3 regions of the Paenibacillus sp. SAFN-117 genome follow, and region 1 is predicted to be linked to each of the others. Evidence: riboswitches for the same ligand, from Rfam matches in the RefSeq annotation. Region 1 holds a riboswitch; each other region holds the start of a gene.

Region 1 (5,946 bases):
TGGAACAGCAATCACGTACTTTTCTTTCACAAGGTTGGCTGCGCCCAGAATGGCCTGCGCGTTTAGCGAGTCATTCTCTTTCCAATCCTTAGGAACAGTAATTTGCACGCTCTCGTCCTTGCTCTTCAGCTCTTTCCCGTCCGCCGCAGGCTTCTGGCTGGCCGTCGGGGAAGCCGAAGGCTCGGTGGATGCCGTAGGACTTGGCGAAGGGTCGGTTGTTGTCGGTGGTTTGTTATCCGAACCGCATCCGGACAAAATTCCCGCTGTTAGGACGGTAGTTGCCAACAGCACGTTCCATTTTTTCTTCATCATCGTACTTAACTCAGCCTTCTTTCTATAAATTGATAAATTAACAACATTTAATACTTTACCTAAAACTGCAAAAAAAAGAAACAGTAAGTTTGAAAAAAGTTATGAAAAATTATTTAACGGCTCCCTGATTATGAATAATTTAGCAGAGGTGGAGACGGATGAATGGCAAAATGCAAGCGGATGTGCTATATGTAGTTTCGGGGCATGAAACGATCCCTGAAGCCGGGGCCGGACCAAGGAGCGGGCTATAGCCTTGCCAATGGGATGGATAAGGCTCCGGAACGGTATCCGTCAGGAATAAGAAGGCTGCAAAGCGGATGTCGGGTGACGGTCCGTTAGAAAAAACATCAGGATAGACAGGAGGAATTTAATGATAATGGGCTGGTTAGATCTATTTCGCAAATGGAGCAAAAGCAAAGAGCAAGTGACGGAGGAAGCTCATGAACCCGCAGAAGCACCGGTGAAGCAGGAGCAGGAGCAGGAGACGATCGTGAAGTCCAAAGAGGAATTCCCCGGCTTCGCTCCTGTATGGATGGTGGAACTTCTGTACCGGCACAAGCCAATTCTGAATCAAGAACGGTTATACGCAAAGATGCAGAAATATACCGGGGAAGCCAGGCTCGACGAACATGCTCCTAAGGGTGCGCGGGATCGGGATCCGGTCGTATCGGAGGCCCATTCCGGCGAGCGGACGCGGCAAGATTTCGAACCTCTCTTATTCTATCATTCCAACTATATGGTCCAATACCGCGATGGAGTCGTTCCTGCGCAAACTTGTATCTTACCCTCTGAGCGTCCGCCGGAAGCGGCCTTGTATGAAGCTGCACTGCAGCAATCGTGGCATTGGCCGGATGCCCGCCAAGTGGTCGGAGGCTGCCGTTATTCCTTGCTGCTGACCGATTTCTGCGCGGAAGGACTGAACTATAAAGAAAGATTGAAACTGTTTCAGAGCGCTCTGTGCGCTCTTCTGGAAACGGCGCCTTGCGAGGCCATCTATTGGAAAACAAGCGGCAAGCTCGTTCAGCCCGAGGAATATTTACGGGCAATTTCTGAAGGGGAATGGCTGCACGGGGCTATGAACGTGCGATTATACAAGGCGGAAGGGGACGGGACAGGCCAGCCGGAAATGCTCGTCGATACATGCGGTCTTGCCGCGATGGGGGTGCCTGACCTGCAGTGTCATTTTACCGGTCTTGATCCGAATGAAGTAGCCACCATACTCGTCGATCTCGCCTATTATTTGTATGAAAGGGGCGACATCATTCGAGACGGGGAAACGATCGGTTCCGCAGAGAGCCAGCGTTGGCGCTGCGAGCATCAGCACTCGTTAAATGAACCGCGAAGGCGTGTGATCGACCTCAACCCGGGTGAGCCTTATTCCGCAGGAGGGCAGCTTCATGGCCGTTAAAGAGACGGCTGGAATAGCAGGAGAATTATTTACCTCAACGGCGATGTCCGTTATGTAAATCTATGAAAATATAAATATGCCAAAATGCCTCTTGATTGTTACAGAGAAACATTGTATATTACGTTAGGAGACTATATTTAGTGTTCATCTTCGACGACAGATACTAGATATAGAGAGTTAACTGAATATAACAGATAGAGAAGAAGGTGTCAGATTTGACTTAATAGGGAATCCGGTGTGAATCCGGAGCTGTCCCCGCAACTGTAAGTGCGGATGAAATGAGCATACCACTGTATAGGCAGCGTCTTGGGGCGGGTCTATACGGGAAGGGCTCAAAGTAGGATGAAGCACAAAGCCAGTAGACCTGCCTTCTATCTCTGCAAGTTTCGCATCTTCGGGGAATGAGAGGTTGAAACGACACGGAGCAGAGCCCATTTTATGGCTCTGTAGCTTTCATGCTGTCGTTTTTGGCCCACCACCGGCGGATGGGCCATTTTTAATGCATTGGAAGTTCTAAATTCCGGGGCTTGGCGGAGTTAATTGCTGCCAGCCGGCATCCTGCTATCACATTTTACTTCAAAAGTGGATAGGTAGATTGCTATGGAACGACCCCGAACGTGGATGCCCATGGAGGTAGCTATGCTTATCGTATTTGACTCTAAGACAGGAAACGTGAAACGGTTCGTGAACAAATTGGAGCTGGAATGCGTTCAAATTACGGAAGGGTTAACCGTCGACCAGCCCTATGTGCTGATTACTTATACTACGGGTGTGGGGCAGGTTCCGCAGACGACCCTGAAATTTCTGGAGGAAAATAGCCGGTGGCTGCAAGGGGTTGCTTCCAGCGGCAATATGAACTGGGGAGCCCGTTACGGCTTGGCCGGAGACCGGGTGGCCGAGATGTACTCGGTGCCTTTGCTGATGAAATTCGAGCTGAGCGGCACGAACAAAGATGTCGAGCGATTTAAACAGGAGGTCAATCAAATTGTCCACGCAACTTTCCAATTGGATACAGCTTAATAATGAAATTATGGTGCTTAAGGACGGCAAATTCCAGTTTGACAAAGACCGGGAGGCGGCCCGAAGCTATTTTGTCGATTATGTGAATCAGAACACGGTTTTCTTCCATGATCTGAAAGAGAAGATCGATTATTTGATCGAGCACGACTATTATGAGAAAGAGCTGTTCGACAAATACGACTTTGCCGAAGTGAAGAGCTTGTATGAGGGGCTGTATGCCCGGAAGTTCCGCTTTCCGTCCTTTATGAGCGCTTTTAAATTTTACAACAATTACGCGATGAAGACGAATGACGGGACCAAGTTTCTGGAGCGGTATGAAGACCGGATTGCGGTCGTAGCGCTGTTCCTGGGCAACGGCGATATGCAAAAGGCGAGGGAATATGCGGATCTGCTGATTTCTCAGGAATATCAGCCGGCTACGCCCACGTTCCTGAACGCAGGCAAAAAGCGGCGCGGGGAGCTGGTCAGCTGCTTCCTGCTGGAAGTGGATGATTCGATGAACTCGATCGGATTCGCGATCAATTCGGCTCTGCAGTTAAGCAAGATCGGCGGCGGTGTCAGCCTCAATCTAAGCAAGATCCGTGCGGCCGACGAACAAATTAAAGGGCTGGACGGCAAAGCAAGCGGAGTTCTGCCGGTTATGAAGCTGTTCGAGGATGCCTTCTCCTATGCGAACCAATTGGGCCAGCGTGACGGCAGCGGGGTCGTTTACCTCAACCTGTTCCACGCCGATATCCATGAGTTTCTGGATACGAAGAAGATTAACAGCGATGAGAAAATCCGGATCAAGACGCTTTCCTTGGGCGTCGTTGCTCCTAATAAATTTTTCGAATTGGTGGAGCAGGATAAAGACATGTACCTGTTCTATCCGCATACGGTTTATCGTGAGTACGGAATGCATCTGGACGATATGGATATTACGGAAATGTACGACGAGCTGGTCAATAATCCGAATATCCGCAAGAAGAAAATCGTCGCCAGAGACCTCATCATAAAAATTGCGCAAATTCAGATGGAATCCGGCTACCCATACATAATGTTCGTCGATAACGCCAATGAATATCATGCCCTCAAAAAAATCGGCCGGGTGAAGTTTTCCAATCTGTGCAGCGAAATCGCCCAGCTTAGTGAAGTATCCACCATTAACGATTACGGGGTAGAGGATGACATCCATCGCGACATTTCCTGCAACCTGGGATCGCTGAATATTGTGAATGTGATGCAGAACAAGCGGATGAGGGATACGGTTCATCTGGCCATGGATGCGCTGACCGAGGTGAGCGACCGCACCAACATTGCCATCGTTCCTTCTGTCGCCAAAGCTAACCGGGAGCTTCATTCCGTCGGCTTGGGGGCCATGAACCTGCACGGATTTCTGGCCTCGAACAAAATTCCGTACGAATCGAAGGAAGCGATCGATTTTGTACGCACCTTCTTCATGATGCTCAACTTCTATTCCCTGGAGCGGTCGATGCTGATTGCCAAGGAAAGGAAGGAAACGTTCAAGGATTTTGAGAAAAGCGAGTATGCGAACGGAGCTTATTTCGACCGGTACTTGGATAATGATTATTCTCCGCGCACGGATAAAGTGAAAGCATTATTTGAAGGCCATGTGATCCCGACCAAGGAAGATTGGCTCCGCTTGAAGGAGCTGGTTCAAGAGCATGGAATCTATCATGCCTACCGGATGGCCATTGCCCCGACAGGGTCGATCTCATACCTTCAATCCTCCACCGCGTCTATTGCGCCTATCACGCAGAGAATAGAGGAGCGCGAATACGGGGATTCCAGAACGATTTATCCGATGCCGTTCTTGAATGAGGACAATTTCTTCTATTATAAAGAAGCTTATGATATGGACATGTACAATCTGATAGACCTCGTTGCCGAGGTGCAGGTGCATATAGATCAGGCCATCTCGACCATTCTCTATGTGAAGGATGATCTGACGACTAGAGATTTGGCCAAGTATTACATTTATGCGCAGAAAAAAGGGCTGAAGACCCTCTATTATACCCGCACGAAGAAAAGAACGATTGACGAATGCATCAGCTGCGTTGTTTAAGGGCGGCTTAAAATATATTGAACTGGCGACAGGGATAACAGCGATCGGGTCCCTGACTCGATAACGAATTTGACAAGGAGGATTCAGGCAGAATGAAGGCATTCGAAGCGGTGAACTGGAATTCGCCGGAAACGGACTATACGGAAATGCTATGGACGCAAAATACATCCCAATTTTGGCTGGATACCGAAATTCCAATATCCAAGGATTTAAAGACGTGGACCAAGCTAAACGACGATGAGAAGACTACCTTCATGAGAGTATTGGGCGGGCTGACGCTGTTGGATACGGAACAGGGAAATGTCGGCATGCCTATGATTGCGCAGCACGTCGAAGACAAGCAGAAGAAGGCGATCCTCATTTTTCAGGCTGCGATGGAGGAAATTCATGCGAAGAGCTACAGTACGATTTTTACGACGGTAGCCAGCTCGGAGAGGATCCGCGATACGTTCGAATGGGTGCGCGAGAATAAACAGCTGCAGTACAAAACGCACCGTATCGATTCCTATTATCAGAGCATTAAGGAAGGGGATCCTCTTAGCCTGTATCAGGCGATGGTTGCGTCCGTCTTCCTGGAGAGCTTCCTGTTCTATTCCGGCTTCTTCTATCCGTTATATTTGGCCGGACAAGGCAAGATGGTAGCCAGCGGAGAAATCATCAAGCTGATTATCCGTGACGAAAGCGTGCACGGGGTATTCGTCGGCTTGCTCGCGCAGGAGGTCTTCCAGAAGCTAAACGAGGAGGAGCAGAAAGCGGCCTCTGCGTTCGTCAATGACCTTCTGATGGATCTGTATAAGAATGAACTGGAATATACGGAGAAGCTGTATGATCCGATCGGTTTGACCCATGAAGTAAAAAAATATATCCGGTACAACGCCAACAAAGCGTTGATGAATCTCGGGCTCGAGCCCTTGTTTGAAGAAGAAGAAGTTAACCCGGTCGTTCTTAACGGAATCCGTACGGAAACGAGTACGCACGACTTTTTCTCCACGAAGGGCAGCGGTTATCAAAAAGGAAAGGTAGAGCCGCTGCAGGACGATGATTTTCTGTTCCTTAATCAGAGGGTCCAGGAATCTAATATTTGGTGATAGGCCAGTAAACTGCGAAGGTTTCCAGAAGCCTTCGCGGTTTTTTTGTTCAA
Region 2 (5,946 bases), on a different contig from region 1:
GTGCAGATTACTCCGGAACGGGGGCACGGCTTCGACGCAATCGCCGAAAGAATTTACTTGTATCCCGAAGTGAAGTCCGTATACTTGATGTCGGGAGCCTATGACCTGCTGGTTGAGGTGGAGGGAAGAACGCTTAAGGAGGTCGCCTCTTTCGTCTCCAACAAGCTTTCGCCGATCGACCGGATTTTATCGACGAAAACTCATTTTATTCTGAAAAAATATAAACAGGACGGTATTATTTTCGAAGACAACGACGAAGATCACCGTCTCCTGATTTCGCCATAAAGGAAGTATCCGTTATGACCAAGCAAAAGGAAATGCATCAATACTTGTCACCGCTTGTCCGGGAAATCCCGCCTTCGGGCATCCGTAAATTTTTCGACCTTGTCAGCGCGAGCAAAGACATAATTTCACTTGGAGTTGGGGAGCCCGATTTCATCACTCCCTGGCACGTCCGCGAAGCAAGCTTTTATTCCCTGGAAAGGGGCAAGACGCAGTACACTCCGAATGCCGGACTATATGAGCTCCGCGAAGAGATAGCCAATTATTTGCATACCGGATTTCATCTGACGTATGAACCGAAGGACGAAATCATTGTTACGGTCGGGGGCAGTGAAGCGATCGATCTCGCTCTGCGGGCGCTTATTACGCCGGGCGATGAAATATTGATCCCCGAACCCTGCTATGTGTCCTATTCGCCCATTGCTTCGATCGGGGGAGGAATTCCGGTCGGTATAGAGACATTCGCCAAGGATCAATTCAAGTTGACGCCGGAATCGCTGAAGGCGAAGATCACTCCCCGTTCCAAGGTGCTTGTGCTCTGTTACCCGAGCAATCCGACGGGAGGAATCATGACCCGGGAAGATTGGCTGCCGATTGCCAAGCTGGTAGAAGAGAACGATCTGATTGTAATTTCCGACGAAATTTATGCGGAATTAACCTATGGTCAGAAGCATGTCAGCTTCGCATCGCTGCCGGGCATGAAGGATCGTACCATCCTCGTCAGCGGATTTTCCAAGGCGTTCGCCATGACCGGCTGGAGAATGGGATACGCTTGCGGTCATCGGGATCTGATTCAGGCGATGCTGAAAATTCATCAATATACCGTCATGTGTGCTCCCGTCATGGGCCAAGTGGCCGCAATAGAGGCGCTTAGATACGGTTTGGAAGAGAAGGACCGGATGGTCGAATCCTATAATCAGAGACGCAGGCTGGTAGTACGGGGCTTCCGGGAAATCGGTCTGGATTGTCACGAGCCGCAAGGGGCCTTCTACGCCTTCCCCTCGATCCAATCGACAGGACTGAGCTCGGAGGAATTTGCCGAGAGGCTCCTGCGGGAAGCAAGGGTGGCTGCTGTGCCGGGCAATGTTTTCGGATTGGGAGGCGAAGGGTTCATTCGCTGCTCTTACGCCACGTCTGTAAGCCAATTGAATGAAGCGTTGGATCGGATAGGCAAGTTTTATGAGAAGCTGCGGAAGTAATAATTTTCCATGGGCCAGATTTCTTTTTGCGCCTAAATATGGTATTGTTTAAAGTAGAAGAAAAGCGTTATTCTTTCTCTTCATGCTACCAAAGGGGGAATGATTATGACTGCTGCTTACCTGAATTCGGCTCCGTATCACAACCTTTTGCTTCGGGAGAAGGATTCGCATTTAAGATGGGTGACCGAACCCGCCAAGCCATCTAACGCTCTGCTTGTTCTGGAAGAAGAGATTCGGGTTTTGCGCATGCAGATGGAGCAGATGTACATGGAAGAACCTTGTTTCAACAATTCCTCCATATTGGAGATTAGCAGACTGCTGGATAAGAAAATAAACTTATATCTGGAAATGATAAGAGCCGAGGGCTGATAAGCCCGGCTCTTTTTTTCCTGCTTAATGGACAGAAAGCGCCCCCATAGAGAGAGTATAATCTCGCTAAAACGATTTCTTCGGAACAGACTCTGTGCTATCATAGTTTTGATGCGACTTTAGTGGGGGGAGAAACGTTGAAAGCGAAGCTGGGAATAGCATGGAAGCTAATCGCGGTGCTAGTTTTGGTAGTGGTGCTGAGCGCCTGTGGAAGAGAGAGAGCGGATGTCACCATCTTCATTCTGCCGCCGGGGGGAATGGACTCCTCTGTAGCGGAAACATTGGAGAATTTCGTTCAGGACAAAGTAGGGGAAACCATGTCCGTGGATCTATTCTCCAGTCCGATCTTCGACCTTAACAAGCTGATGGTCGAAATCGCCGCCGGGGATAACGACATCATGGTTCTTCCGGAAGAGCAATTCAAGGTGTTTGCCGAACAGGGAGGCCTGCCGGGTATGGACGATCTGTTCCGTCCGGAGGATTATCCCGAAGGGGTGCTCGAAGCGCCGAATGACGAGGGCAAGCTTGAGAAAAAGCTGTACGGAGTACCGGTGAGCAAAACGGAATGGCTGCAATCCGTCGGCTACAAAGGGGCGGAAATGTATGCCTTTATCCACCCTCGGGCCAAGGATAAGGACAAGGCGGCGGAAGTGTTGAAGAAAATAATGGAATCCTAGCATAGTACGCAATTGTTTTTGAGCTGATAGATTCTGCGAAGTCATGCAGTATCGCATGTATCGTTGTAATCCGTTAACGGTAGATAATAATAGACTTGTAACTTGGGGGCGCTTCCCCTATAATCTTCTAAGAGAATATAGCTTGAATAATTGAATGGACATGTAATGCCTGCAGGTCCCGCGAACGCCATCCGCGTCCGGGTTAAAAGGGAAGCCGGTGCAAATCCGGCACGGTCCCGCCACTGTAAAATGGGAGAGTCTCATTAGGCCACTGTTGAATCCAACGGGAAGGCGAGATTTACCAACCCCATAAGTCAGGAGACCTGCCTGCAAGGTGAAGCTGAAGAAATCCTTCGAGGAAAAGGAAACCGGCTGATCAGGATGATGGGGTTCATTTGTTATCCCCTTGGATCGCTGCGCCATTATGCCCTCTATCGAACGGATGGAGGGCTTTTTTCATTTAAAGCGCGGCCAGAAAAAAGCAAGTCCCTGTTCATCAAATTTTACTGCATATAGCGGTTAGACCTTTAAAAGGATTGTCATAGAAGATTTCGTGAGTCATTTCACGATGTTCTTCTTAGGGCTGCATCATAGGTTCCGGGCGAACGGCCCGGGGGCACAGGGAAGTCATTCATCGTTTCAGGCTCTTTCTCAAAAAAAAGAATAGGCGCTGTAGACAAAAGGAGAGGAAGACAATGAGTCAAGGACGGACCGCAAAGCAGATGATGCGGACAATGACAGCTCTGCTTCTGATGGCCATGCTGGCTGTCGGGCTGCTGGGCTGCGGAGACAAGCAGCAGGACCCGAAGGGCATGAGCGATCCGGCTAAAGTGCAGGACGAGAAGGGTAAGGAAAATCAGGCGGATGGTGATAAGAAGCCTGATTCGGGGGATAAGTCTGACGATGGGAAAGCGAAAGCCGGACAAACCGAATATCCGATGAAAGTTACGGATGCTTCGGGGACGGAACTGACATTCGATAAAGCTCCTGAACGGATTGCTTCTCTGGCCCCGAGCGAGACGGAAACCTTGTTTGCGATAGGAGCGGGAGATCAGGTTGTCGGCGTGGATCAATGGAGCAACTACCCCGAGGAAGCGGCGGCGAAGCCGAAGATCGGTTCTTTGGAGACTAACCTGGAGGCTCTTCTGGCCACGGAACCGGACTTGGTGGTCGCTGCAAGCAGCAACAAAAAGGTCATTGATAAAATTCGCGAAATGAATGTTCCGGTCTATTTCTCCGCACCTAAAACTTTGGATGAAGTGATCGAAAAAATCGAGACGATGGGCCTCATCATGAACAAGCAGGAAGAGGCCAAGAAGGTGGCCGAGCAGATGAAGGCCGACCGGCAGAAAGTCGTAGACGCCGTCAAGGATGCACCGGCCAAGAAGGTCTACATGGAGTTCTCCCCGGGCTGGACCGTGGGGGAAGGGGAGTTCATGGATGAGCTGGTCAAGCTTGCCGGCGGAACGAATATAGCCGCAGGGGAGAAAGGCTGGTTCCCGATCGATCCGGAGAAGATCATTCAGGCTAATCCGGAAGTCATTCTGTATGCCGAAGGCGGAGGAATGGAATCGATTCTCGAAGAAATCAAGAAGCGTCCGGGTTGGGATCAAATCGATGCGGTCAAGAACGGAGCTCTATATCCGATTGATAAAGATATTATCAGCCGGGTAGGTCCGCGTTTGACGGAAGCGCTGCTTGAAGCGGCCAAGGCGATTCATCCGGATCTGGTGAAATAAGATGAAAGCGAAGCTGTTTGCTTATGGAGGAGGAGCCCTTATGCTCCTCCTGCTTTCCGTTACACTGAGCTTATCCTTCGGCTCGGCCCAAGTGCCGATAGGCGATGTGTGGAGGATTCTGTTCCATGCCATCCCGGGCATAGGAGATTCGATCCAGCCCGACTGGTCACCGTCCGATGAATCGATCATTCTGAAGGTCCGATTATCGAGAGTTGTGCTTGCCATCCTGGTAGGAGCATCGTTAGCCATAGCGGGGGCGGGCTTTCAAGCCGTACTGCGGAATCCGTTGGCTGATCCCTATACGCTTGGAGTCGCTTCAGGCGCCTCGGTGGGGGCGGCTTTCATCATTCTGTTCGGGCTGCAGACCTTTATCGGCCAATGGTCCATTCCGGTCGTTGCCTTTACTACCGGGATGACGACCCTGTTCATCGTTTACAAGCTGGCCAGCACCCAGGGGAAATCGCAGCTGGAAACCCTTATTTTATCCGGGGTGGTCGTGCAGGCTTTTCTCGGGGCATTCGTATCCTTCATGGTTTCGCTGTCCGGAGAGGTCGTGAACGAAATCCTATACTGGTTAATGGGCAGCCTCTCGATGCGGAACTGGGATTATTCCCTGCTGCTGCTGCCTTATTTGGGAGTCGTTGTGGTCATTCTGATCGGCTTCAGCCGGTCGCTGAATCTGCTGGCCCTGGGCGAACGTCAGGCAGCACACCTGGGAGTGCACGTGGAAAGGACCAAGCTGATCGTGCTGGTAGTCTCCACCTTGGTAACGGCAGCGGCGGTATCCGTATCGGGAGTCATCGGCTTCGTCGGACTGGTCGTGCCTCATCTGGTCCGTTTGATCGTAGGGCCCGATTACCGGATCATCATTCCCATCTCGACCATTGTCGGCGGTATTTATGTGCTGTGGGCCGATACGATAGCTAGAATCGCCCTGAGTCCGAGGGAGATCCCGCTCGGTGTAGTAACCGCCATTATCGGGGCGCCATTCTTTGCTTATCTGCTGAACAAGCATAAACATAAGAGCCGGGGGTGAATCCGATGATTGAAGTGAACGGTGTGAATAAAGCATATGGGAAAAAACAGGTGCTGCAGGATATCGGATTTCACGTTGCCCAGGGGGAGTTCTTCGGCATCATCGGGCCGAACGGCAGCGGCAAATCCACTCTGCTTAAGCTGATTTCCGCTCTGGAGCCGGCGGATACGGGAGCCATCAAGCTGGACGGCCGCGATGCGCGTAGCTACTCACGCAAGGAGCTGGCCCGCTGGATGGCCGTACTGCAGCAGGACGCTCTACCACCCATCGGCTTTAAGGTGCGAGAAGTGATCGAAATGGGGCGGTATCCTTTTCAAAACTGGCTCGGCGATGAGAAAGACGACAGCGGGGCGGTCATTGCTAAAATTATGGAACGGCTGAACTTGAATGCTCTTGCCGAGAGGTCGCTGGAGCTGTTAAGCGGAGGAGAACGGCAGCGGGTTGCCTTGGGCAAAACGATGGCGCAGCAGCCACGGCTGCTGCTGCTGGACGAGCCCACCACCTTCCTTGATATCGGCTATCAGGTGCAGATGATGGATTATGTGAAAAGATGGCAGACCGAGGAACGACTGACGGTGGTCGCTGTTCTTCATGATTTGAACCTCGCCGCCCAATATTGCGACCGGATGCTGGTTCTGCATGAA
Region 3 (5,946 bases), on a different contig from region 1:
AATGCTGTTCTGCATGCCTATCAGGGAGAAGAGAAGGGGCAGATGGAAATCAGGTTTGAAATGCGGGAAGACGGCATTCGAATCAGCGTCAAGGACGAAGGAAGCAGCTTTGACTATGAGCAGAAAGAAAGCCAGGCCGAATCTCTGCATGACAAACCGTTAAGCGAAGTTAGCGAAGGGGGCTTGGGCATCTTTATGATGCAAGCACTCATGGATGAGGTCCAGGTGCATACACAATCCGGAACGGAGGTTATACTGACCAAATTTCTCCAAAGGAAAGAGGAATTGGCATGAAGCCAGAGCAAGCCACGCAAGACCCCAACAATAAAATAGCGGCTATACTTCAATACCAGCAGACGGAAGACAACGAGATAGCGACTGACCTGCTGCTCCATTACGAGCCTATTGTCAAGATGGCCGCCGGGAAAATGTCCCGGAACCGCCCCGACCTGTATGAGGATTTGTATCAGGTTGGGCAGATGGCTTTGCTGCGACTTTTCAAGCAGTACGACAGCACGCTCGGGATCCAATTTGAAGCCTATGCGATGAAGAGTCTGATCGGACATATGAAAAATTATTTAAGAGACAAGTCGTGGTACATTCAAGTTCCCCGGCGGATTAAGGAAAAAGGGCTGATGATTCAACAGGCGGTTGATGAGTTGACTATGAAGCTGGAGCGATCCCCGAACGTAGATGAAATTGCGGAATACTTGGAGCTGACGACGGAGGAGACGATTGAGGTGCTGGCCGGAAGGGAATGCTATAATTACGTTTCGTTGGATACTCCTCTGGCTAACGATGAAGGAAGCGCAACCATCGGTGATTTGATAGGCAGTGATGCGGACGACTTCGGAATGGTCGAGAAAAGGCTGGATCTGAACGAAGCGCTGCTTCTTCTGAAGGAAGAAGAGAAGAAGGTGCTGATGCTCGTCTTTAACGAAGGGCAATCGCAGAGGAGTATCGCCCAGGTGCTGGGAATCTCCCAGATGAGCGTATCCCGCATTCAGAAGAGAGCGATAGAAAAGCTGAAACAATATTTGAACGGACATCAATCATTGGTGGACAAGTAACAAGACACGTCATGGGGGAATGGCGTGTTTTGTGTTTTTTTGCACTGTTGTGGGGATTTACAGAGTTCCCTGCATGCGACTGCAGAGAAAAATGGGTGAAACAGATTCGACGAAATCGATTATAATGGGGATAAGGCTTTCAAGGATCCGATAAATACCGATAAATACTATTCATTCTGTCTATAATAGGAATAAAAATCCGGATCTGGCAAAAGGGCCGGTTAAGAAAGGATGTTGCTTCAATGGGCGTTAAATTCGGCCGAGAGTATGAGGAGATTATTGAAGAATTGACCGGAGCCATGTCCGGTGTAAGAAACTGCAACGAGCTGTTCGAGATGAGCGAAGAGGATTGGCGGGAGATGGACGAGCAGGAGCGGAAGGATTGTATAACGACATTAGCCGATGATATTTTTTATGGCTTGGGCGCGGAGCCGACGATGAGCTTCGGTTCCTGTCAAATTGTCTACGACCGGGACAATCACCTGATCAAAATTGCCGCAGAGGAAAAGGTCGTTCATATTATCCGGTTAATTTAACCGTTTACCGGGATGAGAAAAAGGAAGCCTAGTCTTCCTTGCTGCGGATGACCAGAAGCTTCCCTTCGGTAAGTGTAATGCGACCGGTATCAGCGGTCAGCACATTGCTGATTCCTAACGACTGGCCGGTCTTAAGCTGCGCGTCACACAGCGGGTACAGAAACCCTTCGAGGGTGATGCCTCTTACTTCTTCTGTGAAAGGAATAAGGGAAAGATAGGCGTATTCATTGCGATGGACAATCCATTCATCGTCTATAAGCGTGATTTCGTTATATGCATCCACGATTTTGCAAGGAACGCGGGCTTCCAGCCCTTTGGCCAGCAGTTGAAGGTTGGCCATGGAATGGTCAAGACGGGAACCCATGACGCCGACCAGGACGATTTCTTGCGGGTGAAGAGCCAGCGCTTCGTTGAAAGCCATCTCCGTATCGGTATAATCCTTCATGACCGGATCACATTCTACCCAGCGTTTGCTTGATTCACGGATCCGTCCGATCTCTTCGGGGCGAACGGAATCGAAATCGCCGATCGCCAGATCCGGGCTGTACCCATGCTGTACCAGGAAGGCCGCTCCCCGGTCTGCTCCAATCAGAATGTCTCCGCGTCCAATCTCGCGAAGGGCCCAGTCCCCCAAGCTTCCGCCGCTTACGATAACAACAATTCCGCCTGTCTTAGAAGATATGGCGTTCACAGCGCACCTCCTTCTGACCTTGATTTTCACTGAAACTAACGTATCATACGAAGGAAGACTTGAAAAGTGCCAATAAGGCTGGAGAGAGTGTTCCCGCTTTATTGCAGGCTGGACACCACTTAGAAAGATTAAGCTTGATAATATATACGAGTTGTTGTATGGTTATTACCAAGTCGCATTATTCCAATTGAATAAATGGGAATAGGTGCTTGTAGGCTATGCCTTGCAAGCTTAAAAGGGAATTCGGTGTAAGTCCGAAGCGGTCCCGCCACTGTAACAAGGAAGTCGCAGCAAGAACGCCACTGGTCGACAGACCGGGAAGGCAGCTTGTGATGATGATCTTGAAGCCAGGAGACCTGCCTGTTCCAACAACACTAAATGAAACCTACGGGAGATAGGCGGGTGTTAATTAATGTCCAGTTACCTGACATAGCTGGGACATTTTCGCCATTCATTCTTTTTCATTTAGGCGGGAATGTCCTTTTTTTGTTGCATGGATACGCGTTAGAAGGGATTTGAAAGTGAGAGAGGAGAAGAAGACGATGAATACGGAGAAGAGAAATGGGCTGACCAGCGGAAACCTCGGTTATCCGCGGATTGGCGAAAACAGGGAATGGAAGAAGCAGTTGGAGGCGTATTGGGGAGGCAAGCTGGAACAGGAAGAGCTGCTGGCTTCGATGAAGGAGATCCGTCTTAACCACTTGCGCAAGCAGCGGGAAGCCGGGCTGGATTGGATTCCGGTTGCCGATTTTACTTTATACGACACTATGCTGGATACCGCCGCCATGTTTGGGCTTGTGCCGGACCGGTTCGATTACACGGGGGGCCCCGTTCCGCTGGAAACTTATTTTGCCATGGCACGGGGCAACCGTTCGGCGGCAGCTTGCGAAATGACGAAGTGGTTCACTACAAACTATCATTACATCGTCCCGGAATTCGGCGAGCGCACACCTTCGCTTGTAGATAACCGGATTCTTGCCCTCTATAAGGAAGCGAAGGAAGAGCTGGGCATCGAAGGCCGGCCGGTTCTGATCGGTCCCTATACCTTCCTGAAGCTGTCCAAGGGATATGACCGCACTCGATTCCAGGAGGTTATGCAGAGCCTGCTACCGGCGTATGCCCAGCTTCTGCAGGAGCTGGAGCAGGAAGGAGTGCAGTGGCTGCAGATGGATGAACCGGCCTTGGTTATGTCGGTGACGGACGAGGAAATGCAGGCCGTTCGGGATAGCTACCATTATCTTCATTCGGCGGCGCCCCGGTTGAAGCTTCTGCTGCAAACCTACTTCGATTCCGCCGAGCGTTACTCGGAATTGGTGGCCTTGCCGGTACAGGCGATCGGACTGGATCTGGTATCCGGCCGCACCCGGCATTTGGACGCTCTAGAGCAATATGGATTCCCGGAGGATAAGCTTCTCGCTGCGGGTGTTGTAGATGGCCGGAATATATGGCGCACCGATTTGGATGACCGGCTGCAGCTGCTGGAATCCATCGCCCGCAAGGTGCCTTACGAGCGGATGATCATCCAGCCGTCCTGCAGCCTGATGCATGTGCCGATCAGCCTGGCGGCAGAGACGGCGCTGCCCCCGGAGCTGAGGAATGCGCTGGCCTTCGCCGATGAGAAGCTGGAGGAAATTGCGCTTCTGGCAAAAGCGATATGTCTGGGGGCGGAGCAGGAAGAGGTGAAGACTCGATTGCAAGCGAGCCGTGAGGCTCTGCGGGCATTGAAGGCATCGCCTCTGAGAGCGGCTCGGGCCGGTCAGCCGGCGGAGGCGATTCTTGCAGCGAAGACAAGGACGCCGTTCGCGGAACGCCGGAAGGAGCAGCAGAAGGCTTTTAATCTGCCGCTTCTGCCGACGACTACGATCGGCAGCTTCCCCCAGACGGCGGAGGTTCGCAGGGGAAGACGACTGTGGCGCAAAGGTGAGTGGACGAAGGAGCAGTACGACCGGTTTATCCGTGAACAGATTCGCGAATGGATAGCCATTCAGGAGGAGATTGGCCTGGATGTGCTCGTACACGGGGAGTTCGAACGAACCGATATGGTGGAATTTTTCGGCGAGAAGCTGGCCGGCTTCGCCTTCACCGCCAACGGCTGGGTTCAATCCTACGGCTCGCGCTGTGTGAAGCCCCCGATTATCTGGGGCAATGTCGATTTCGTAGCGCCTATGACGGTGGAAGAGACGGTCTACGCCCAATCTCTAACCTCCAAGCCGGTTAAAGGCATGCTGACGGGGCCGGTGACCGTGTTGAACTGGTCCTTCGTGCGTGACGATATTCCGCGCAAGGAGGTAGCCGAACAACTGGCATTAGCTTTGAGAAGTGAGGTCGAAAGTTTGGAACAGGCCGGTATACGCATGATCCAGGTCGACGAGCCAGCACTCCGCGAAGGGCTGCCGCTTAAGGAAGAAGACCGCGAGGAATATTTGGAATGGGCTGTGGGGGCATTCCGGCTGGCGACATCCGGAGTGAAGGACAGCACTCAGATTCATACCCATATGTGTTACTGCGAATTCAGCGATCTGATCGATGCTATCCGCCAGTTGGACGCTGATGTGATCTCTATCGAAACCTCACGCAGCCACGGAGAGCTTCTCGAAGCGTTCGAGACCGACACATATGATAAAGGAATAGGGCTGGGCGTCTACGACATCCACAGTCCCAGGGTGCCATCCGTTGACGAAATGACCGGCCTGATTGAGAAAGCTCTGCGGGTGCTGCCCGCTTCGCTGTTCTGGATCAACCCGGATTGCGGGCTGAAAACCCGGGCCAAGGAAGAGACGGTCCAATCCCTGAAGCATATGGTTCAGGCGGCCCGCCAAGCCCGCGAAGCTTTGTAGCCTATTCATTATTGCGCCGCAGTTCCAGCCGTCGGCATCAGAAAAATAACGAAGTCTTCGAAGGTGCTTCGAAGACTTCAACGGCTTTTATCAGCAGCGAGCAGCGGGCTGGTCCACAAATTATTCTCACATGCCTTTGGCAGCTATCCCTTTCGCTCAGTCAGATGTGCGGCAATCTATACTTTGTTCTCCCGCCCATTTGACTGTTATCCCTTTCGCTCAGAAAGATGTGGCTCCCATCCCCACACCGCTTTGCCGGTCGGACTTTATTTAGGCCGGGAAAGCAGCCGCAATTTGCATAAAATCATAAGATTGATGGTCGCCTGCTCTTTACACTCCGAGTCGACTCAATTACTTTTTCTGAGTTGAAGGGATAACAGTCCAAAGGATGGCAGCAAAGATATATGCACCTGAATTGTAGAATGTGGTTAAAATACGTGGAAAAACGGCACGTAGAACCGAGTTTTTTTGCTTAGCTGTAGGTTTTCCGGTAAGTTTTAGTCTTTGCCCTTAGAGGAGCAAACTAGTTGTATGATTTCCGTTAGACGATTATGACGCCGGGCCCTGTTATTTAAAAAAATCATTCACTTTATTTTCATCTTCAAAGTATTTCTGAGTGAATTTACTGAGTTCATCTTCGCTTTTAAATTCGCTTAAATCTTTTCCGTACCAGGATTCTAATGATTCCCTCGTCACCCTATATTCTTTTTCAACGAATTTAAAATCAACCCAATCCGCATTTTTAACCAACGCAAATATAAATGTAGCATTGTATAACGCAAGCTCTTTGTAGTCCGCTGCTATTTGATCTG

What was found. Region 1 has a riboswitch for cobalamin ahead of nrdI (class Ib ribonucleoside-diphosphate reductase assembly flavoprotein NrdI). Riboswitches for the same ligand answer to the same signal wherever they lie in the genome.
Region 2: it holds a riboswitch for cobalamin, as region 1 does, so the genes downstream of both, ACTHRH_RS14115 (ABC transporter substrate-binding protein) here and nrdI (class Ib ribonucleoside-diphosphate reductase assembly flavoprotein NrdI) in region 1, are expected to answer to the same signal.
Region 3: it holds a riboswitch for cobalamin, as region 1 does, so the genes downstream of both, metE (5-methyltetrahydropteroyltriglutamate--homocysteine S-methyltransferase) here and nrdI (class Ib ribonucleoside-diphosphate reductase assembly flavoprotein NrdI) in region 1, are expected to answer to the same signal.

What each region holds. Positions count from the first base shown of each region.
Region 1 is NZ_JBQCLK010000002.1:21,005-26,950, reverse strand. Features, by position in the region: gene ACTHRH_RS02210 (PsbP-related protein) at 1-312, opposite strand, end outside; gene ACTHRH_RS02205 (DUF4261 domain-containing protein) at 689-1,720, shown strand; cobalamin riboswitch at 1,909-2,106, shown strand; gene nrdI (class Ib ribonucleoside-diphosphate reductase assembly flavoprotein NrdI) at 2,360-2,740, shown strand; gene nrdE (class 1b ribonucleoside-diphosphate reductase subunit alpha) at 2,673-4,805, shown strand; gene nrdF (class 1b ribonucleoside-diphosphate reductase subunit beta) at 4,898-5,893, shown strand.
Region 2 is NZ_JBQCLK010000020.1:238-6,183, reverse strand. Features, by position in the region: gene ACTHRH_RS14135 (Lrp/AsnC family transcriptional regulator) at 1-285, shown strand, start outside; gene ACTHRH_RS14130 (aminotransferase class I/II-fold pyridoxal phosphate-dependent enzyme) at 300-1,481, shown strand; gene ACTHRH_RS14125 (aspartyl-phosphate phosphatase Spo0E family protein) at 1,587-1,850, shown strand; gene ACTHRH_RS14120 (hypothetical protein) at 1,988-2,527, shown strand; cobalamin riboswitch at 2,685-2,872, shown strand; gene ACTHRH_RS14115 (ABC transporter substrate-binding protein) at 3,223-4,266, shown strand; gene ACTHRH_RS14110 (FecCD family ABC transporter permease) at 4,268-5,302, shown strand; gene ACTHRH_RS14105 (ABC transporter ATP-binding protein) at 5,308-5,946, shown strand, end outside.
Region 3 is NZ_JBQCLK010000011.1:78,837-84,782, reverse strand. Features, by position in the region: gene rsbW (anti-sigma B factor RsbW) at 1-294, shown strand, start outside; gene ACTHRH_RS09350 (sigma-70 family RNA polymerase sigma factor) at 291-1,070, shown strand; gene ACTHRH_RS09345 (hypothetical protein) at 1,313-1,606, shown strand; gene ACTHRH_RS09340 (thiamine diphosphokinase) at 1,635-2,297, opposite strand; cobalamin riboswitch at 2,484-2,675, shown strand; gene metE (5-methyltetrahydropteroyltriglutamate--homocysteine S-methyltransferase) at 2,840-5,134, shown strand; gene ACTHRH_RS09330 (DUF4825 domain-containing protein) at 5,702-5,946, opposite strand, start outside.